DNA from 2 places in the Shimwellia blattae DSM 4481 genome. Region 2 is predicted to be linked to the other one. Evidence: predicted binding sites of a transcription regulator. Region 2 holds the regulator's gene; the other holds the start of a gene.
The links. Region 2 encodes LexA, which represses DNA repair genes until DNA is damaged. Its sites were predicted from a motif close to TNCTGTATGTACATACAGNA; they were not measured.
Positions count from the first base shown of each region.

Region 1 (11,026 bases), 1.1 Mb from region 2:
CGGTAAGTTGAGAGACCATAAACACCTTTCCAAATCGGGAGATGCAGGCATTTCTTTCTGCACCCTGGCGATGTCAGTGCATCGCGGCCCGGGAACCCTATCCGGCAGACGTAGGTTCAGGGGCTTGAGTGTATGTTTTCGCCGCGGCGAAAACTGGTTACAGAGGATGGTAGCGCGTTACCGCACAATGTGCCACCGCCTGTTTTCGTTATAAAATTTTCTATATAGCGTACAAATTCTGCATTTACGCTACAGAATAGGCGAAAATGCATTTTTCACATTGATATGTGTCATAGTCTGCGGTGCCCGCATCGTCTTTTGGTCGCATTTACGCTACCGTAAGTTAAGAACACTTACTAAGGATGCTGTATGCGCAACCGCACGCTGTCTGACCTTAATCAGGTTGTTGCGTTAGGGGGAGGCCACGGTCTGGGCCGGGTGATGTCTTCCCTTTCATTTCTCGGGTCACGGTTGACCGGTATTGTTACCACCACCGATAACGGCGGCTCTACCGGCCGGATCCGCCAGTCTGAAGGCGGTATCGCCTGGGGGGACACCCGCAACTGTCTGAACCAGTTAATCACGGAACCCAGCACCGCTTCCACCATGTTTGAATACCGTTTTGGGGGTAATGGGGAGCTTTCCGGGCATAACCTCGGAAATCTGATGTTAAAAGCGCTGGATAACCTCAGCGTGCGGCCTCTGGAGGCGATAAATTTAATTCGCGACCTGCTGAAGGTCGACGCGCAATTGATCCCCATGTCCGAGCAGCCGGTGGATCTGGTGGCGATAGACAAAGACGGCCACGAAGTGCACGGGGAGCTGAATGTGGACCAGCTCACCGCCGCCCCTCAGAGCCTGCAACTGCACCCGCCGGTCAGCGCCACCCGGGAGGCGGTACTGGCCATTGAGAACGCCGAGCTGGTGATTATCGGCCCGGGCAGTTTCTACACCAGTCTGATGCCGATTTTGCTGGTCAGCGAGCTGGCCTGTGCCCTGAAACGCAGCCGCGCGCCGATGGTGTATATCGGTAACCTCGCCCGGGAGCTGAGCCCGGCGGCCGCAAGCCTGAGCCTGGAGGATAAACTGGCCCTGATGAGCCAGTGTGTGGGCCGCCCCTGGATTGATGCGGCGATAGTCGGGCAGCCGGTGGCGGGCAGCAGTACCCCCGGGCGGTTAATGATCTGCGAGCCGCTGGCCGCTGCGGATATTCCCTACCGCCACGACAGGCAGCTACTGCGCAACGCCCTGGAGCATACCCTGCTCGCTCTGGATAAGCGCAACCGGATCCCGGCCTGAACCAGGCGGCTCAGGAGGCGGCAATAAACAGCTCGCGCAGGGCGTGCAGCTCGTCGCGCAGGCGCGCCGCCTCTTCAAATTCCAGGTTTTTGGCGTGCTCAAACATTTGCGCTTCCAGCCCGGCAATCCGCTGTTGCAGCGCCTTCGGCGACAGGGCGCGATCCTCGCTGCTGGCCGCCGCTTTGCCTTTTGCCCGTTTGCTTTTGGTCTTCGCCAGCCCCTCGCCCATGGCAAGAATATCCACCACCCGCTTTTTCAGCCCCTGGGGCACAATACCGTGCTCCTCGTTATAGCGCTGCTGGCGCTCGCGGCGGCGTTCCGTTTCGCCGATGGCCTTCGCCATTGACGGGGTGATCTTATCCCCGTAGAGGATAGCCTTGCCGTTAATATTACGGGCCGCACGGCCAATGGTCTGAATCAGCGACCGTTCAGAACGCAGGAAGCCTTCTTTGTCCGCATCGAGAATAGCCACCAGGGAGACTTCCGGCATATCCAGCCCTTCGCGCAGCAGGTTGATCCCCACCAGCACATCAAACTCCCCGAGCCGCAAGTCGCGGATAATTTCCATCCGCTCGACAGTGTCGATATCCGAGTGCAGGTAGCGCACCCGCTCCCCGTGCTCTTCAAGGTATTCGGTGAGATCTTCCGCCATGCGTTTGGTGAGTGTGGTGACCAGCACCCGCTCGTTTTTCTCCGCCCGCTGGCGAATTTCAGACAGTAAATCGTCTACCTGTGTGGCTACCGGGCGCACTTCAATCACCGGATCCAGCAGGCCCGTCGGGCGCACCACCTGGTCTATCACTTCACCGCCGGATTTTTCCAGCTCATAGTTGCCCGGCGTGGCCGAGACATAAATCGTCTGGGGGGCCAGCGCCTCGAACTCTTCAAATTTCAGCGGGCGGTTATCCAGCGCTGAAGGCAGGCGAAAGCCATATTCCACCAGGGTCTCTTTACGGGCCCGGTCCCCCCGGTACATGCCGCCTATCTGCGGCACCGTCACGTGGGATTCATCAATCACCAGCAGGCCATCGGCGGGCAGGTAGTCAAACAGGGTGGGCGGTGGCTCGCCGGGGCCCCGGCCAGACAGATAGCGCGAATAGTTTTCGATCCCCGAGCAGTAGCCCAGCTCGTTCATCATTTCCAGATCAAACTGTGTGCGCTGGCTCAGGCGCTGCTCTTCCACCAGCTTGTCACTGGCCAGCAGCACCTTACGGCGATCCGCCAGTTCGAGCTTGATCTCCTCCATGGCCTGGAGGATCCGCTCCCGGGGGGTGACATAGTGGGTTTTGGGGTAAATGGTATAGCGGGGCACCACCGACATCACCTGCCCGGTGAGCGGGTCAAACAGCGACAGGCGCTCTACTTCTTCATCAAACAGCTCCACCCGCAGGGCGATATCGTCCGATTCCGCCGGGAAGATATCAATCACCTCGCCGCGTACCCGGAACGTGCCGCGCTGGAAGGCCTGGTCATTGCGGGTGTATTGCAGCTCCGCCAGCCGGTGCAAAATGGCCCGCTGGTCAATAATCATGCCGCTGGTTAAATGCAGCATCATTTTCAGGTACAGGTCAGGATCCCCCAGACCATAGATGGCGGACACCGAGGCCACCACCACCACGTCCCGCCGCTCCAGCAGCGCTTTAGTGGCGGACAGACGCATCTGCTCGATATGTTCGTTGACCGAGGCATCCTTCTCAATAAAGGTATCCGAGCTTGGAACGTAGGCTTCCGGCTGGTAGTAGTCGTAGTAGGAGACGAAATACTCCACGGCGTTTTCCGGGAAGAACTCTTTCATCTCGCCGTATAACTGGGCCGCCAGGGTCTTGTTGGGTGCCAGCACCATGGTGGGGCGCTGCAGATCCGCAATCACATTGGCGATGGTAAACGTCTTCCCTGAGCCGGTCACCCCCAGCAGGGTCTGGTGGGCCAGACCATCTTCCAGCCCCTCTTCCAGACGCCGGATAGCGTCCGGCTGATCACCGGAGGGTTTAAACGGAGAGTGCAGTTTAAAAAGTTTGCTCATGGTACAGATACCTGATGACGAAGAAACGGGCGGGACGGGGTAATTTTACCCGTCCGTGGCAAATTTACCACTCAAAAATACTGGATAAAAACCCAGTCAGGTGATAAAAAAACCGCCGCTGCGTTGCCCGACAGGAGATTATCAAAAAGTGGTTTTCTCAGCCTGAACCGGGCAGCGGGTTATCCCCAGATGGAGGGGGCTTTTTAACAATTGTCAAGGGGTGTAAAGAAAGTTCTTCCCCGGAAAATGACAGATTCCTGACAGCGCTTGATTTTATTTAACACGCTGTTTTGTATTAATTTTCTATTTAAGCTCTCTTTCACGCCACTTCAGGCGCAAGCCGCGTATTTTCTCGCTTACCGGCGCTTTTCTAACTCTAATACACAAGGTTATCCACAGGAATAGTGGATAACTGCCTCCGGCCCTGAATCTGCGCCGCTGCCCGGGCAGCGCAAAATGATAAAAAACACGGCGGAAAAAATTTTTTTTGATTTTTTTCCGCCGCCGCAGACAGCCACACAGCCGCCTGCAATAGCCCCGCCCGTGATTATTGCAGGGCGGACAAATCCAGATAGCGCCCGGTATCCTGGTACTCAGCCCCCTCCCCCAGCCAGGGGATTTCCCCCAGCAGCGGGGCGTCTATCATGGCGCTCAGCGCTGCCATATACTCCCGGTGGCGTCGCCCGGGTGGCTGCACATCACTGGCAATCCAGCCGGCGACCGGCAACCCGGCCTGGCGCACCGCCTGTACTGTCAGCAGGGCGTGATTAATACACCCGAGCTTCACCCCCACCACCAGAATAACCGGCAGTTGCTCTGCCACCACCCAGTCCGGGAAGAACATGTGCTCTGAGAGCGGAGTAAACCAGCCCCCGGCCCCCTCCACCAGGATCCAGTCTGCCAGGGGCTCCAGCGCCCGCAGCCCGGCAGACATGCGCGCCGGATCCACCGGGCGCTGCTCCTCCCGGCTGACAATATGCGGCGAGGTCGGCTCCAGAAACGTATAGGGGTTTACCTGGTCATAGGTGAGCGCCACGCTGCTGGCGCGCTGTAGCGCCAGCGCATCGCTATTGCGCAGCCCCTGGGGGGTAAGCTCACTGCCTGACGCCACCGGCTTAAACCCGGCGCTACGCCTTCCCGCCGCGGCCGCGGCCCGCAGCAGGGCACAGCTGGCGACTGTTTTACCGGCATCGGTATCGGTGCCGGTCACAAACCAACGCTTAATCACAACGGATCACTCCATAAAAAAGCTGATAACTGAGAACATACTCCCCCTGCTGCCGGGGCCAGGCCAGGGCCAGGCGCGTCAGTTGCCCCCGGGTCAGGGTCGTAGCCGGGCGGCCTTCGTGCAGGTGCGTGGCGCCAATGCCTTTCAGAGAGCGCATGGCGGTTAACACATCCGGGAAACGCAGGGTGATTTGCGTATCATGGGCTGCCAGCGAGCGCCCGCCACAGGCGGCAATCACCTGTTCCCGGGTCAAAAAACGGTTACCGTGGCGGTAACTGTCCACCTCCCGCCAGGCCTGGTGCAGCTCCGGCAGCGAGCCGGACAGCAGCGTGCTGAACGCCACCTGCCCCCCCGGGCGGGTAACCCGGCACATTTCACTGACCGCGCCGGACAGGGCGCTGCACCACTGAACGGCCAGGTTACTCCACACCAGATCAACCTGCCCGTCGTCCAGGGGCAGTTGTTCAATATCACCGTTCAGGTACTGGTCTGCCGAGTGCTGCCTGGCGGCGCTCTCGAGCATTTGCGGGGAGATATCCAGCGCCAGCACCCGGGTGCCGCGCTGGCGCCATACCCGGCTAAACCAGCCGGTGCCGCATCCGGCATCCAGCACCGTTGCCGGGCGCGTGCCCCCCAGCAGGGTCAGCAACTGCTCCCCGCTCTGGCGTTGCAGCCCGGCAAACTGGTCATAGTGGCCCGCCGCCCGGCCAAAGGCGGCCGCGATCGCCGGTTTATTGACAGACATGGGCAAGCCCCTCCAGCAACGTGTCAATATCGCGCCGGGTGTGGGCCGCGGTGAGCGTAATGCGCAGCCGCGCGGTGCCCGGGGGCACCGTTGGCGGGCGAATGGCAGTCACCCACAGGCCCCGCTCACGCAGCCGGGCCGCTATGGTCAGCGCCCGTGCGTTATCCCCGGTGATCAGCGGCTGGATCGCGGTGTGCGAGTCCCCCCGGGTGAGCGGCAACCCGGCGCTGGCGGCGCGGAAATAGTCAATATGCTCATCAAGGTGACCGCGCAGCGCATCCCCTTCGGGGCTGCGGATCACCCCCAGCGCCGCCTGTAGCGCCACTGCCTGGGCGGGCGGCATGGCGGTGCTGTAGATAAGATGGCGGGCAAACTGCAGCAAATAGTCCGCCAGCGCCTCACTGCACAGCACAGCCGCCCCGCTGACCCCGAAGGCTTTACCGAAGGTGACCACCAGAATATCCGGGTGTATCCCGGCCAGGGCGCAGCTTCCGCGCCCCTGGGGGCCGGTGGCACCGGCTCCGTGGGCATCGTCTATCATCAGCAGGGTATCCGGGCGCTGGCTGTGGCGGGCAATCTCCGCCAGCGGGGCCTGGTCCCCATCCATACTGAATACCCCCTCGGTGATAACCAGCTGCTGGCCGCTAAGCGGTTTTTCCAGCAGGCGGCCAAGGGAGGCGGGATCGTTATGGGTAAAACGCCGCAGCCCGGCGGGGCTGAGGGCGGCGGCCTCCAGCAGCGAGGCGTGTGCCAGCCGGTCCGCAAGAATGCGATCGTCTTTCGCCATCAGCGCATGGATAACCGCCTGATTGGCGGCAAAGCCGGAGATAAACAGCAGCGCCCGGGGGTAGCCAAGCCACTGGGCCAGCTCCGCCTCCAGTTGCTGGTGGGCCGGGGCGTAGCCGGTCACATGGCCGGAGCCCGCGCTGCCCACCCCGTACTCATCCGCCCCCTGCTGCCAGCCGCGGATCACCGCCGGGTGGTGGCTGAGCCCGAGGTAGTCATTACCGGAAAAATTGAGCCAGCGCCGCCCCTGATAGCCTATCCGCCCTGCTGGCAGGCCGTGCAGTGCGGTGCGGGTGCGTAGCGCGCGGGCGGCCCGGCGCGCATCCAGCGCCTGGTCAATGCGTTGTTGCCAGCTCATCACAGGGCCGCGTTGTAGTAGAGTTCGCTGTCGGCATTCAGCAGCTGGTGGGCCAGTTGCTGTTGCTGGCCGTTATCCCCCAGCTCAGTGGTGGTCTGCTGCGGGTTAAGGCCCAGTTTGCGAAACAGGATAAGATCTTTGTCTTCGTCCGGATTGGGGGTGGTGAGCAACTTGCAGCCGTAGAAAATGGAGTTCGCCCCGGCCATAAAGCACATGGCCTGGGTCTGCTCGCTCATCTGTTCGCGCCCGGCGGAGAGCCGCACATAAGAGGTGGGCATCATAATGCGCGCAATGGCGATAGTGCGAATAAAATCAAAAGGATCCACATCGTCGTTATCTGCCAGCGGCGTGCCTTTGACCTTAACCAGCATATTGATCGGCACACTTTCCGGCGCCACCGGCAGGTTAGCCAGCTGTAGCAGCAGCCCGGCGCGGTCGTTAACGCTCTCCCCCAGCCCGACAATCCCGCCGGAGCAGACTTTGATCCCCGCATCGCGGACTTTTTCCAGCGTGTCGAGGCGCTCCTGGTAACTGCGGGTGGTAATGATATTGCCGTAGAACTCCGGCGAGGTGTCCAGATTGTGGTTGTAGTAGTCCAGCCCGGCACTGGCCAGGCGCCGGGCCTGGCTGTCTGAGAGGGAGCCCAGGGTCATGCAGGCTTCCATCCCCATGGCTTTGACCCCCTGAACCATCTGCTCCAGATAGGGCATATCGCGCTCCTGGGGGTTTTTCCAGGCGGCCCCCATGCAAAAGCGGGTGGATCCGGCCTGTTTCGCCTTGCGGGCGGATTCCAGCACCTGTTCGACCTCCATCAGGCGTTCGCTCTCCAGCCCGGTTTTATAGCGTGCGCTCTGGGGGCAGTATTTACAGTCCTCCGGGCAGGCGCCGGTTTTAATCGACAGCAGCGTGCTGACCTGAACCTGGCGGGGATCGAAATGCTGGCGGTGTACGGTCTGGGCTTCAAACAGTAACTCCAGCAGTGGTTTTGCGAATAAATCGGTGACTTGCGACAGTGTCCAGCGCGTGTGGTGAGCCATGAGCCTCTCCCAAAAGGGGTGTTATCGTGAATGGTTTGTCGTTATACTTGTAAACTAAATCTTTTTAATTAGGTTTACAAGTCACCTTATGACGCCACAGGATCTCGCCTTTGATGCCCGGCATATCTGGCATCCCTACACTTCCATGACTCACCCCCTGCCGGTTTACCCGCTGGCCTCAGCCCGGGAATGCACCCTGACGCTCGCCGGGGGAGAGACCCTGACAGACGGCATGTCCTCCTGGTGGGCGGCGATCCACGGTTATAACCACCCGCAGCTGAATGCCGCCATGACGCAGCAGATTGACCAGGTGTCTCACGTGATGTTTGGCGGGCTTACCCACCAGCCTGCGGTGGAGCTGTGCCGCCGCCTGGTCGCCATCACCCCGTCAGCGCTGGAGTGTGTATTCCTGGCAGACAGCGGCTCAGTGGCGGTGGAAGTGGCCATGAAGATGGCGCTCCAGTACTGGCACGCAAAAGGGGAGAAACGCCAGCGCTTTCTGACCCTGCGCAACGGCTACCACGGGGATACCTTCGGGGCCATGTCGGTGTGCGATCCGGATAACTCCATGCACAGCCTGTGGAAGGGGTATCTGGCAGAGAATCTGTTTGCCCCCGCCCCCACCTGCGCCTTTGACGCTGAATGGGATGAGCAGGATATCGTCCCCTTTGCCCGCCTGATGGCGGCCCACCGCCATGAGATTGCCGCGGTGATCCTCGAGCCCATCGTCCAGGGGGCGGGGGGAATGCGCATCTACCATCCGGAGTGGCTGCGGCGGATCCGCAAAATGTGTGACCGGGAAGGTATCCTGCTGATAGCCGACGAAATCGCCACCGGCTTTGGGCGCACCGGTAAGCTGTTTGCCTGCGAGCACGCAGGGATAACGCCGGATATTCTCTGCCTGGGTAAGGCCCTGACCGGCGGCACCATGACCCTGTCCGCCACCCTGACCACCCGCCCGGTGGCGCAAACCATCAGCGACGGGGAAGCCGGCTGCTTTATGCACGGCCCGACATTTATGGGTAACCCCCTGGCCTGCGCCGTGGCCTGTGCCAGCCTTGATCTGCTGGCGCAGGGCGACTGGCAACACCAGGTGGCGCGTATTGAGGCGCAACTGCGCGCCGGGTTACAGCCCCTGCGGGCCGCCCGGACCGTTGCCGATGTGCGGGTGCTGGGTGCCATTGGCGTGGTGGAAACCCACCAGCGGGTCAACATGGCTGCGCTGCAGCGCTTTTTTGTCGAACGCGGCGTGTGGATCCGCCCGTTCGGTAAACTTATCTACCTGATGCCACCCTATATTATTCGCCCTCAGGAGCTGGAGAAGCTGATCAGCGCCGTGGCAGAAGCGGTACAGTGCCCGGCGCTGTTCAGTGACTGATCCGGCCTGACAACCGGCAGTGGTTTCTGGTACAACGGTGGCTGATACGCTACGCCACAAGGAGACACCATGAAGCTGTTCAGCCACGACTTTCGCGATGGCGACATCCTTCCCCTGCGTCATGTTTTCAACGGGATGGGCTACACGGGGAGCAATATCTCCCCGCACCTGGCCTGGGAAGATGTGCCCGCACAAACCAAAAGTTTTGTAATCACCTGCTACGATCCCGATGCGCCCACCGGCTCCGGCTGGTGGCACTGGATTGTCGCCAACCTGCCCGCCGGGTGCCGTGAGTTGCCCCAGGGGGCGGGCTCGGGCCTGGCTCAGGTCCCCCACCCGGCCATCCAGACCCGTACCGACTTCGGCAAAGCGGGTTACGGCGGCGCGGCACCGCCACAGGGCGAGCGCCACCGCTACATTTTTACCGTCCACGCCCTTGATACCGATCGGATTGAGGTAGATGAAGGGGCCAGCGGCGCCATGGTCGGCTTTAATGTTCATTTTCACAGCCTTGCCAGCGCCTCGCTGACGGCGCTGTTCAGTTAAGTTCTCCCCGCCGCCTGGCCGGTGGCGGGGTCGTTTTTTCTCTCTGTTCCGGCAATATCTTGCCCGGCACTGTCACTTATTGCTTCCCGTTTCGCTTAACCTGGTATAAAAACAGGCGGCTGAGATACACCGGGGGTTCCCCCTCAGCATTCGTTTTTTCTTCAGCAAGGAGCATCTCTTGAAAACATTGTCCGTTTCCCGTCTTGCGCTGGCGCTGATCTCAGGAGCCGCGCTGTCAGCCTGCAGTTCCACGCCGCCGGAGAGCCAGCCCTCTACGCAGCAGGCGCCAGGCACCCAGGCCCGGCCGGTTCTTTCTGCCGGGGAGGCGCAAAACTACACCCGGGAGCGCTATTTCAGCGACCGGGATCCCCAACAGCCCGCCTGGCAACCGGCCCCGGTTACCGTGGCACAGACAGCGGATTTTGTCGTCGGCCCCGCCGGTGAGGCCGGTGTCACCCACACCACTCTCCAGGCCGCTGTTGATGCCGCTATTGAGAAGCGCACCAGCCGCCGCCAGTACATTGCCATTATGCCCGGCAACTATGAGGGAACCCTGTATATTCCGGCGGCCTCCGGCAGCGTGACCCTGTACGGCCTGGGGGATAACCCGGAAGCGGTGAAGATAGTCAGCGCCATCAATGGCCACAGCGCGCTCAGTGACTGGCGCCATACGGTTAACCCGTCGGGCAAATATATGCCGGGGAAACCCGCGTGGTATATGTATGACAGCTGCCAGCGCCAGCACAGCGCCACCGCAGGGCTGATGTGCTCGGCGGTGGTCTGGTCCCAGAATAACGGCCTGCAACTGAAGAACCTGACCATAGCCAACACCCTGGGCGACGCCAGCGGCGAGGGGGATAACCCCGGGGTCGCCTTACGGACAGATGGCGACAAAACCCAGCTTGACCGGGTAAATATTCTGGGCCGCCAGAACACCCTGCTGTTTACCAATAGCGATGTTCATAACCAGATGCGCAATGACGGCCAGCCGCGCACCCTGGTCACGGACAGCTATATAGAAGGCGATGTGGATATGGTGGCCGGGCGCGGCGCGGCGGTGTTTGACAATACAGAATTTCGCCTGGTGAACAGCCGCACGCAGAAAGAAGGCTATGTGTTCGCCCCCGCCACCCTGCCCGGGATCTACTACGGTTTCCTGGCAATAAACAGCCGCTTTGTTGCCAGCGGTGAGGGTGTCGCCCAGCTGGGCCGCGCCTGGGATCTGGGGGCCGGGGCCAGTGGTTATCAGCCCGGGCAAACCGCCAATGGCCAGGTGGCTATCCGCGACAGCGTGATTAACGCCGGGTTTAACCGCGAAAAACCCTGGGGGGATGCCTCCGTCAGTCTGCGTCCGTTCAGCGGCAATGTGGCTGAACAACGTAACCTGAACGATCCGCAGTACAACCGGATGTGGGAGTATCAGAACCACGGCGCCGGCAGCCAGGAGTAGCCAGATAGCAAAACGGCCCGGAAATCCGGGCCGTTTTATCAGAAGGCGTTAATGGTGACCCACATGGGCCCCTGGCCCACCGCATAGCGGCCTTTTTCCACCAGCAGCCCCTGCTCGCCGGTGATTTCATACACCGCAATATGGTGCGACTTCTGCCCGGCGGCAATCAGGAACTT
Region 1 is NC_017910.1:2,699,973-2,710,998, forward strand. Features, by position in the region: gene moaA (GTP 3',8-cyclase MoaA) at 1-19, opposite strand, end outside; molybdenum cofactor riboswitch at 7-143, opposite strand; gene yvcK (uridine diphosphate-N-acetylglucosamine-binding protein YvcK) at 370-1,299, shown strand; gene uvrB (excinuclease ABC subunit UvrB) at 1,310-3,322, opposite strand; gene bioD (dethiobiotin synthase) at 3,870-4,550, opposite strand; gene bioC (malonyl-ACP O-methyltransferase BioC) at 4,543-5,295, opposite strand; gene bioF (8-amino-7-oxononanoate synthase) at 5,282-6,439, opposite strand; gene bioB (biotin synthase BioB) at 6,439-7,476, opposite strand; gene bioA (adenosylmethionine--8-amino-7-oxononanoate transaminase) at 7,565-8,854, shown strand; gene EBL_RS12690 (kinase inhibitor) at 8,924-9,400, shown strand; gene EBL_RS12695 (putative acyl-CoA thioester hydrolase) at 9,579-10,850, shown strand; gene pgl (6-phosphogluconolactonase) at 10,889-11,026, opposite strand, start outside.
Region 1: uvrB (excinuclease ABC subunit UvrB) is a predicted target of LexA. The motif match lies at 3,401-3,420, and genes of this name have one in related genera.

Region 2 (11,026 bases):
ACGGGTAAACAGCTCCCCGAGGTATTCGCGAAAGACCGTGGAGTAGAGCTTATTGCCCTTAAAGGTGCGGCGGATAAAAAACGCCCCCAGGCGGCGGAAAATCGGCCCGGCGGGCCAGAAGTTCAGGTTGATACCGGCAGCGATATGTGGCGGCACCAGCCCCTGGTGATACAGTACGTAAGACAGCAGCAAATAGTCCATATGGCTGCGGTGGCAGGGCACATAGACCAGTTCATGGCCTTCATGGGCCAGCTGACGCACGCGCTCGGCGTTATGGACGTTGATCCCCTGGTAGAGGCGGTTCCAGGTAAAACCGAGGATCCGGTCGCTCATGCGGATAGCTTCGTAAGAGAAGTTGGCCGCGATCTCCTCCATCAGCGCCACGGCATTCTGCTGGGCCTTCTCATGGGAAATTTTCTTACTGCGGGCTTCGTCTTCTACCGCTTTGGCAATCGCTTTGGAGGCCAGCAGCTTATTGAACAGATCCTGGCGCACCGGCAGGCGCGGGCCAACCGCCGCCAGGCGCTGGCGGGCAAAATGCATCCGCGCGACGCGCGCCAGCTTCTGGGCGATGGATTTGTCAGTGCCGTGTTCGGTGGCCATCCAGCGTAATGAGACCGGCGGCGAGAAGCGCACAAAGCTGTCGCGGCCCAGCCAGAAGACGGCAGAGAATTTCTGAATGCCGTTAAGCATCCGCAGCGGCGGGTTCACTTCCCCTTTTTCCCGGCCCGGTGCGCGGCCGAACATCACGGAGACCGGCACCAGCTGCACATCCAGATCCGGGTTCGCCCGGTGGAGATCCAGATACTGGTGAAACAGCTTAATGGTCTCTTCTTTTGGCGCGTAATAGGTGAACACCCGCGGCCCACCGTGGACGAACACATAGCGCGGCAGCTCGGTGCCGTCTATTTCAAGAGGTTCAAGGGGATCCGGAAGATCATGGGCCAGACACTGGGCACGCAGCGTCAGCAGGTCTGCCTTGGAATTATAAGGCAGCACATACATAATCGGGCGTGAGGTATCCAGGCCCAGTTCAGGAGCCGGATCCGCCGGAATAGATTTGCTTTTTACCATCAGACTTAATGGTAAATTCAGTAACTTATAGTAAATACTTGGCCAGCCTGACATAAACGATGTAAAGCCTCTGGGTTAATCATGCAAATGCGCTGCAAGAATATCAGAAAACAGTGTGGATTTCTGTGCCCTGTCGCGACCCTTTTTGCCACACAACCGCGCCCGGCCTTTTCCCGGGCCGGACCGGGTGGCGGTGCGGGGATAACCGGTGTGCAACGGGCTGTATTAATGAGAAACTTTCACAGTATATAATCGGCCCCCCGACAACGGGCTTTTTTTCATAAGGCATTTTTCATGGCAAATACATCCGCAACCGGGTTAACCCGGATCATTAAAGCAGCAGGTTACTCGTGGAAAGGCATCAAAGCCGCATGGATCAACGAAGCGGCCTTCCGCCAGGAGGGGATGCTGTCTATTGTGGGGATTATTGTCGCCTGCTGGCTGGATGTTGACCCGGTCGCCCGGATCCTGCTGATAGGCTCTCTGGTGCTGGTGATGATCGTAGAGATCCTCAACAGCGCCATTGAAGCGGTGGTTGACCGTATTGGTCTGGAGCACCATGAGCTCTCTGGCCGGGCGAAGGATATGGCCTCGGCGGCGGTGCTGTTTGCGCTGTTACTGGCGCTGTTTATCTGGGTTGTGCTGCTCTGGCAGTATTTCCGTTAAGCCTCGCAAAACCGGTAAGTGGCTGGTTTTTTTACGGGCCGTATGGTTCCAAAATCACCGAAGACTGTATATACTCACAGCATAACTGTATATACACCCAGGGGGCGGAATGAAAGCATTAACAACCAGGCAGCAAGAGGTGTTTGATCTTATCCGGGATCATATCAGCCAGACCGGTATGCCACCGACCCGTGCTGAAATCGCCCAGCGCCTGGGGTTCCGTTCCCCGAATGCGGCGGAAGAGCACCTGAAAGCTCTGGCCCGTAAAGGGGCCATTGAGATTGTGTCCGGCGCGTCCCGTGGCATCCGCCTGCTGCAGGAAGAGGAAGAAGAGGGCTTACCGCTGGTTGGCCGCGTGGCCGCAGGTGAGCCTCTCCTGGCCCAGCAGCATATTGAAGGCCATTATCAGGTCGATCCTCAGTTGTTTAAACCCAGTGCGGATTTTCTGCTGCGCGTTAGCGGCATGTCGATGAAAGACATCGGCATTATGGATGGCGATCTGCTGGCGGTGCATAAAACCCAGGAAGCGCGCAACGGCCAGGTGATTGTGGCGCGCATTGACGACGAAGTAACGGTAAAGCGCCTGAAAAAACAGGGCAATACCGTGCAGCTGCTGCCTGAAAACAGCGAATTCAGCCCGATAGTGGTTGACCTGCGCGAGCAGAACTTCACCATTGAAGGGCTGGCCGTTGGGGTTATCCGCAACGGTGAATGGCTGTAATTCCACCCCTTCTTTTCTGACTGACCGTAGCGCCCCCGGGGCGCTACGGTGTTGTTTTGCCTCTTTTTCGGGTATCTCATGACGTTCTTCTCTACAGCGGATCGGGCCTTGTGGCGCCTGGCGCTGCCCATGATATTTTCCAATGTTACTGTCCCGCTGCTGGGGCTGGTGGATACTGCCGTTATCGGCCACCTGGACAGCCCGGATTACCTGGGCGGTGTGGCGGTGGGGGCCACGGTAACCAGCTTTTTGTTTATGCTGCTGCTGTTTTTACGCATGAGTACCACCGGGCTGACCGCCCAGGCCTACGGGGCCCGGGACCCTCTCGGGCTGGCCCGGGCACTGGCCCAGCCGCTACTGATTGCCCTGGTCGCCGGGGTGGCGATTTTACTGTTCCGGGCGCCGCTTATTGATCTGGCGCTGCATCTGGTGGGCGGCAGCGATGCGGTGCTGCACCAGGCCCGGCGATTCCTTGAGATCCGCTGGCTCAGCGCCCCGGCCGCACTGGCGAATATGGTGCTGCTGGGCTGGCTGCTGGGTGTGCAGTATGCCCGGGCACCGGTTATTCTGCTGGTGGTGGGGAATATCCTCAATATTGTGCTGGATCTCTGGCTGGTGGTCGGGGCCGGTATGAACGTGCAGGGGGCCGCACTGGCAACCGTTGTGGCTGAATACGCCACGCTTGCGACCGGCGCGCTGATGGCCTGGAAAGTGCTCAGGCTGCGCGGCGTGTCTGCGGCCATGCTGCGCCAGGCCTGGCGCGGCGATCTCGGGCGTCTGCTGGCGCTGAACCGCGACATTATGCTGCGATCGCTGCTGATCCAGCTCTGTTTTGCCTCTATTACCGTACTGGGTGCCCGCCAGGGTAACGATATTGTGGCGGTAAACGCCCTGCTGATGACCTTTCTGACCTTTACCGCCTACGCGCTGGATGGCTTTGCCTATGCGGTGGAGGCCCACTCGGGCCAGGCGTTTGGTGCCCGGGACCGCAGCCAGCTGCTGACCGTATGGTACGCGGCCTGCCGCCAGGCGGGCCTGGTGGCGCTGGGCTTTGCGCTGGCATACGCCCTGTGCGGCGGGGCGATTATTGACGCGCTGACCTCGATTACCCCACTGCGTGAGCTGGCCCGCCACTATCTGTGGTGGCAAATTGCGCTGCCGCTGGTGGGGGTCTGGTGCTACCTGCTGGACGGGATGTTTGTCGGGGCCACGCGCGGGCGCGAGATGCGCAACAGTATGGCGATAGCCGCCGCCGGTTTTGGCCTGGCCCTGCTGGCCCTTCCCGGGCTCGGGAACCACGGCTTATGGCTGGCGCTGCTGGTGTTTCTGGCGTTACGCGGCCTGTCGCTGGGCTGGATGTGGCGCAGGCTGTGGCGCCAGGACAGGTGGTTTGCCGGTTAACTGCGGCCGCGTTTTTTTACCGTAATACTGTGGTCATGGGAGCACTGCTCAGGGTGGCGGCAGGTTTCCACTTCCACACAGGCGGCGCACAGGCCGTGCGCCTCAATCACGTTATGGTGCAGCGCAAACCCGGATTTTGCCGCCAGGCTCTGCATAATATCTTCAACCCCCTGGGCGCACTCTTCCTTTACTACACCGCAACGGTCGCATATAAACATGGCTGAGGTATGCGTTGGTTGATCAAACAGATGGCACAATACATAGCTGTTGGTGGACTCAACCTTATGGACAAAACCCTGCTCCAGCAGGAAATCCAGCGCCCGGTAAACGGTAGGCGGCTTGGCCTGGGGCTCAGAAACCCGCAGCAGATCCAGCAGATCGTAAGCGCTGATGGCACCGTTCTGGAGCGTCATCAACCGCAGGACTTCCAGACGCTGGGGCGTCAGGCGTACGTTGCGTTGCCCGCACAGCTTTTCAGCCTGTGACAGCACGTATTGAGATGTGGTCGCGTCCATCAGCACCCTCATATTTTTTGCCGGTAAAGCGTTACTTTATCACAGGCTGTGGAAAACGCCGACAAACGCGATTTTTGCCATACTTATTTTTCGGACATAACGGGAGATGGCAGCATGAAGCGACCAGATTACATTAAGCACTGGCACGTTCTGGAAGGACCGGATAACGCGGGATACCCGGGAAGTGACGAAAAATTTGCCATCAGCACGCCGGTTGCCCGCCATGTGGGGTTGCGCCGCCTTGGGGTGTCCCACATTCGCCTGCCGCCGGGCCGTCGCACCTCATACCCCTATGCCCAGAGCAGTGACGAGCTCTATATCTACGTGCTGGAGGGGTATCCTCAGGTCTGGGTGAACGGCTCTTTGCATGAGCTCTCCCCGGGGGATAGTGTCGGTTTTGTGCCGGGAACCGGCTTGTGCCATACCTTCCTCAATAACACTGCGGAAGATGTGCGCTTCCTGGTGGTGGAGGAGCCACCCCACCCGGATAACCGGACCTATTTCCCGTTAAACCCCGGCTATGCGGCCACCCGTCACGATCGCTGGATAGATCATCCGCCGCAGTTCTTCGGCGCTCACGACGGTAAACCGGATCAGCTGAAAAAGCCGCGCCGCTGACGCGGATAATTTCTGTGCTATAGTAGCGCGCTATTTTTTCCGAAACCGATTATCAACTCGTGACCATGCTGCCAGAAAACCAAGCTACTGCCTTTGCGCCACTGCGCTTTTCCGTTGCGCCCATGCTCGACTGGACTGACCGCCACTGCCGTTATTTCCTGCGTCTGTTATCCCGCAATACGCTGCTGTACACCGAAATGGTCACCACCGGGGCGATTATTCACGGCAAGGGCGACTATCTGGCCTATAACGAGGAAGAGCACCCGCTGGCGCTGCAACTGGGCGGCAGCGATCCCCGGGCGCTGGCCCAGTGCGCCCGGCTGGCCGAAGAGCGCGGCTATGATGAGATAAACCTCAATGTGGGCTGCCCGTCGGACCGGGTTCAGAATGGCCGCTTTGGCGCCTGCCTGATGGGCGAAGCGGACCTGGTGGCGGATTGTGTGGCCGCCATGCGTGAGGTGGTCACGGTTCCGGTGACGGTGAAAACCCGTATCGGCATTGATGATCAGGACAGCTACGCGTTTCTGTGTGACTTTGTGGGCACCGTGGCCCAAAAGGGCGGCTGCGAGACGTTTATTATCCACGCCCGTAAAGCCTGGCTTTCCGGCTTAAGCCCGAAAGAAAACCGCGAGATCCCGCCGCTGGACTACCCGCGGGTGTACCAGTTAAAACGCGATTTCCCCGGGCTGACCATGTCGCTCAACGGCGGCATTAAATCCCTGGCGGAGGCCCGCGCGCACCTTGAACATATGGACGGGGTGATGGTCGGGCGCGAGGCGTACCAGAACCCGGGCATGCTGGCGGCGGTAGACCGGGATATTTTTGGCACCACCGAAAGCTGTGCCGATCCGGTTGCCGTGGTGCGCGCCATGTACCCGTATATTGAGCGCGAGCTCAGCCGTGGCTGCTATCTGGGGCATATTACCCGCCATATGCTGGGGCTGTTTCAGGGGATCCCCGGCGCCCGGCAGTGGCGGCGGCACCTGAGCGAGAACGCCCATAAAGCCGGGGCCGATATCCGGGTGCTGGAGCAGGCGCTGGCGCTGGTGGCGGATAAACGCTGATTTCTGACCGTAATTTAGTGAATTTGACGATGCCCCAGCCCACCGGTTGGGGCATTTTCTTTTAAATCATAAAGATAAAAATGGCATGATTTTTGTATGCTCTCTTCTCAGATGATGTGATATGGCGTGAAGCCAGCCGCAGGATGACGCAAGGAGAAGAGAGAATGGTTGAACTGCTGTTTGTGGTGGGATTTTTTGTGATGTTGCTGGTGACCGGCGTATCGCTGCTGGGGATTATTGTGGCCCTGCTGGCGGCAACCGCACTGATGTTTGTCGGCGGGTTACTGGCGCTGATGATTAAACTGCTGCCGTGGTTACTGCTGGCGGTGGTGGCGGTGTGGATTATCCGCGCCATTCAGGGGCCGAAAAAAACCGCCTGCGGGCGCAGGCACCGCCGATTTGACTAAGACAGTGAGGGATTGATCACAACCTTATAACTTTTCCGCATGTGTTATTAGGCAACGGGCCGGAAATCTGCCACTATCCCCGGGCTGACAACGAATTCATCGCAGCTGTACCCTACATACAGCGCGAACAACAAAAAAGAGCGGGCTTCCTTCGGGAAGCCCTACTCTTTTGGGGCGCAGATAACTTACGGCAGTAACAGGCTCGATCCCCGGGTCGCCCGACTCTCCAGCAGCTTATGGGCTTTTACTGCATCCACCAGCGCGAATTTCTGATTCTCCGGTATTTCTGGCTTGATAACCCCGCTGGCTATCAGCGAAAACAGCTCGTTGCTTGCCTCTTCGAGCTCTGCGCGGTTGGTGATGTAGCCGTGCAGGGAAGGGCGGGTCACATACAGGGAGCCTTTCTGGTTGAGGATCCCGAGGTTAACGCCGGTCACCGGCCCGGAGGCGTTACCAAAGCTGACCATCAGCCCCCGGCGCTGCAGGCAATCCAGCGAGGCCTCCCAGGTGTCTTTCCCCACCGAGTCATATACCACCGGGACCTTTTCGCCGTTGGTCAGCGCCAGCACCTGCGCGGCAATATCCTCTTCCTGATAGTTAATGGTGCGCCAGGCCCCGGCCGCCAGCGCTTTTTCCGCCTTGGCGGCGGAGCCCACGGTGCCGATCAGTTTCGCCCCCAGCGCTTTCGCCCACTGGCAGGCAAGCAGCCCCACACCGCCCGCCGCCGCGTGGAACAGAAAGATTTCATTCGGTTTAATTTCGTAGGTTTTACGCAGCAGGTAAAACACCGTCAGACCTTTGAGGAAGGTGGCCGCCCCCTGCTCAAAGGAGATGGCGCCGGGCAAAATGGCGACATTATCCGCCGCCACGTTATGGACCTCACTATAGGCCCCCAGCGGCGCCTGGGCATACACCACCCGATCACCTTCTTTTATGTGGCGCACCGCACGGCCCACTTTAATAACGACCCCGGCCGCCTCGCTACCCAGCCCGCTGGGCAGGGAAGGGGGCGGGTAGAGGCCGCTGCGCACATAGGTATCAATGTAGTTGATCCCGATAGCCTTATTCGCCACCTGAACTTCATGTTCTTTGGGCTCCCGGGGGGTGAACTCCACCGGGTGCAGCACATCTGGCCCCCCGTGTCGGGCAAACTCAATTCTGACTGGCATAACGGCTCCTGTGATGGCAAAGGGAATATCAGTAAGACTAACAGCTCCCCACAGGATGGGGTAAATTATACGCGCTTCTTTAGTGCGCCTGGGTTCGCTATAATCCCCCGTCTGTTTCAATCCTGGTATCCCATACGTTATGGCCGCAAAGAAACCCTTCAATAAACCTCAGACTGAGGCCGGCGAGCGCGATCCGCAACTGGCCGCCCTGAAAATGCCCCCCCACTCGCTGGAGGCGGAGCAGTCGGTACTGGGCGGGTTAATGCTGGACAACGAACGCTGGGACGACGTGGCAGAACGCGTGGTGGCAGAGGATTTTTATACCCGCCCGCACCGCCATATCTTCACCGAGATGCACCGCCTTCAGGAGCTGGGCAAGCCCATTGATCTGATAACCCTGTCAGAGTCTCTGGAGCGCCAGGGTCAGCTTGAGAGTGTGGGCGGTTTCGCCTATCTGGCTGAGCTGTCGAAAAACACCCCCAGCGCGGCAAATATTAACGCCTATGCGGATATTGTCCGCGAGCGTGCCGTGGTGCGCGAGATGATAGCCGTGGCGAACGAAATCGCCGACGCGGGGTTTGATCCCCAGGGGCGCACCAGTGAAGACTTGCTGGATCTGGCCGAGTCCCGGGTGTTCCAGATTGCCGAAAACCGCGCCAGTAAAGACGAAGGCCCCCAGAGTATTGATAAAATTCTCGACGCGACCGTCGCCCGGATCGAAACCCTGTACCAGCAGCCCCACGACGGGGTTACCGGGGTGGATACCGGCTACCAGGATCTGAACAAAAAGACCGCCGGGCTACAGGGGTCAGACTTAATTATCGTGGCGGCGCGCCCCTCAATGGGGAAAACCACCTTCGCCATGAACCTGTGCGAAAACGCCGCCATGCTCCAGGACAAGCCGGTACTTATCTTCAGCCTTGAGATGCCCTCAGAACAGATAATGATGCGTATGCTGGCCTCCCTCTCCCGGGTTGATCAGACCCGTATCCGTACCGGGCAACTGGATGATGAGGACTGGGCGCGTATCTCCGGCACCATGGGAATACTGCTGGAGAAGAACAATATGTATATTGATGACTCTTCCGGCCTGACCCCGACCGAGGTGCGCTCCCGTGCCCGGCGCGTATTCCGCGAACGCGGCGGCCTGAGCCTGATAATGATCGACTACCTGCAACTGATGCGGGTGCCCTCGTTGTCTGATAACCGTACCCTGGAAATTGCCGAAATCTCCCGCTCCCTGAAGGCGCTGGCAAAAGAGCTGCAGGTGCCGGTGGTGGCCCTTTCTCAGCTGAACCGCTCCCTGGAGCAGCGTGCCGACAAACGCCCGGTCAACTCGGATCTGCGTGAATCCGGCTCCATTGAACAGGATGCGGATCTGATTATGTTTATCTACCGTGATGAGGTGTATCACGAGAACAGCGACCTGAAAGGGATCGCTGAAATTATCATCGGTAAACAGCGTAACGGCCCCATTGGCACGGTACGGCTGACGTTTAACGGCCAGTGGTCCCGGTTTGACAATTACGCGGGCCCGCAATACGACGACGAATAACCGGTATTTTTTGGTGCCCCGGGGGGCTGTCTGCGACAGCGCCGGGGCCACCGCCACATTAACGTCAGACCCAAAAGGAAGAGAAATGCAAGCGGCAACTGTTGTTATTAACCGCCGCGCTCTGCGCCACAACCTGCAACGCCTGCGTGAACTGGCCCCGGCCAGTAAACTGGTTGCCATTGTGAAAGCAAACGCTTATGGCCACGGTCTGCTGGAGACCGCCCGCACCCTGCCCGATGCCGACGCCTTCGGCGTGGCCCGCCTTGAAGAGGCGCTGCGCCTGCGCGCCGGAGGAATCACCCAGCCTGTGTTGCTGCTGGAGGGGTTTTTTAACGCAAGCGATCTGCCGGTTATCTCCCTGCAACAGCTGCATATTGCTGTCCACAGTGAAGAGCAGCTGGCCGCACTGGAGCAGGCGGAGCTGGCCGCCCCGGTCAATGTGTGGATGAAGCTGGATACCGGTATGCACCGCCTCGGGGTGCGCCCGGAAGAGGCCCCTGCATTCTACGAGCGGCTGTCGCGCTGTAAAAATGTGTGCCAGCCGGTGAACGTGGTCAGCCATTTTGCCCGGGCGGACGAGCCCGAATGCGGCGCCACCGAAAAGCAGCTGGCTATCTTTGCGCAGTTTACTGAGGGCAAACCGGGCCTGCGCTCCATTGCCGCCTCAGGCGGGATTTTGCTGTGGCCCCAGTCCCATTATGACTGGGTGCGCCCGGGGATTATTCTGTACGGCGTATCCCCGCTGGAGAGCAAACCCTGGGGGCCGGATTTCGGCCTGCAACCGGTCATGTCGCTGACCTCCAGCCTGATTGCGGTGCGTGAGCACAAAGCCGGGGAGCCGGTGGGCTATGGCGGCACCTGGGTGAGCGAGCGCGACACCCGCCTGGGGGTGATTGCCATCGGCTACGGGGACGGTTACCCGCGCGCGGCCCCCTCCGGCACGCCGGTGCTGGTTAATGGCCGGGAAGTGCCGATTGTTGGCCGGGTGGCGATGGATATGATTTGTGTGGATCTTGGCCCCGGCGCCACGGATAGCGTGGGCGACCCTGCGGTGATGTGGGGGGAAGGGCTGCCGGTCGAGCGGATTGCCGAAATAACAAAAGTAAGTGCTTACGAACTTATCACCCGGTTAACCTCGCGGGTCGCCATGACCTATATAGACTGACAGGGACAGGTACAGCCCCGGGAACCCGGCTGGCTGTACCTTTTTCGCCAGAAATAACCCTTCCTTAACATCCTTCTCGATCTTCTCCGGCATCCGGTTTATTGTGGTAAATCGTCCTACCGTAAACCTGGAGAAACGCGCGTGTTTCAGAACGTTGACGCCTACGCTGGTGATCCGATCCTCTCCCTGATGGAGAGATTCAAAGAAGACCCCCGTGACGGCAAAGTAAACCTGAGTATTGGACTGTATTACAACCAGGAAGGGATTATTCCGCAATTACAGGCCGTGGCCGAAGCCGAGGCGCGCCTTAACAGCCAGCCCCACGGTGCCTCCCTGTATCTGCCGATGGAAGGGCTTGGCAGCTACCGCAGCGCCGTCGCGCCGCTGCTGTTTGGTGCTGATCACCCGGTACTGCGTGAGGGCCGCGTGGCCACCATTCAGACCCTCGGGGGTTCCGGCGCGCTGAAAGTGGGGGCTGACTTCCTCAGGAACTACTTCCCGGCGGCCAGAGTCTGGGTCAGCGACCCGACCTGGGAAAACCATATTGCCATATTTGCAGGGGCTGGCTTCGAAGTGGGTACTTACCCCTGGTTCGACAGCGCCACCGGCGGTGTCGATGCAGACGCGCTCCTGGCCCACCTTAATACCCTGCCTGCCGGTGATATTGTGCT
Region 2 is NC_017910.1:3,783,751-3,794,776, reverse strand. Features, by position in the region: gene plsB (glycerol-3-phosphate 1-O-acyltransferase PlsB) at 1-1,128, opposite strand, end outside; gene EBL_RS17775 (diacylglycerol kinase) at 1,369-1,740, shown strand; gene lexA (transcriptional repressor LexA) at 1,850-2,461, shown strand; gene dinF (MATE family efflux transporter DinF) at 2,540-3,862, shown strand; gene zur (zinc uptake transcriptional repressor Zur) at 3,859-4,377, opposite strand; gene EBL_RS17755 (cupin domain-containing protein) at 4,492-4,995, shown strand; gene dusA (tRNA dihydrouridine(20/20a) synthase DusA) at 5,061-6,059, shown strand; gene pspG (envelope stress response protein PspG) at 6,224-6,466, shown strand; gene EBL_RS17740 (quinone oxidoreductase) at 6,652-7,635, opposite strand; gene dnaB (replicative DNA helicase) at 7,775-9,190, shown strand; gene alr (alanine racemase) at 9,276-10,355, shown strand; gene EBL_RS17725 (amino acid aminotransferase) at 10,497-11,026, shown strand, end outside.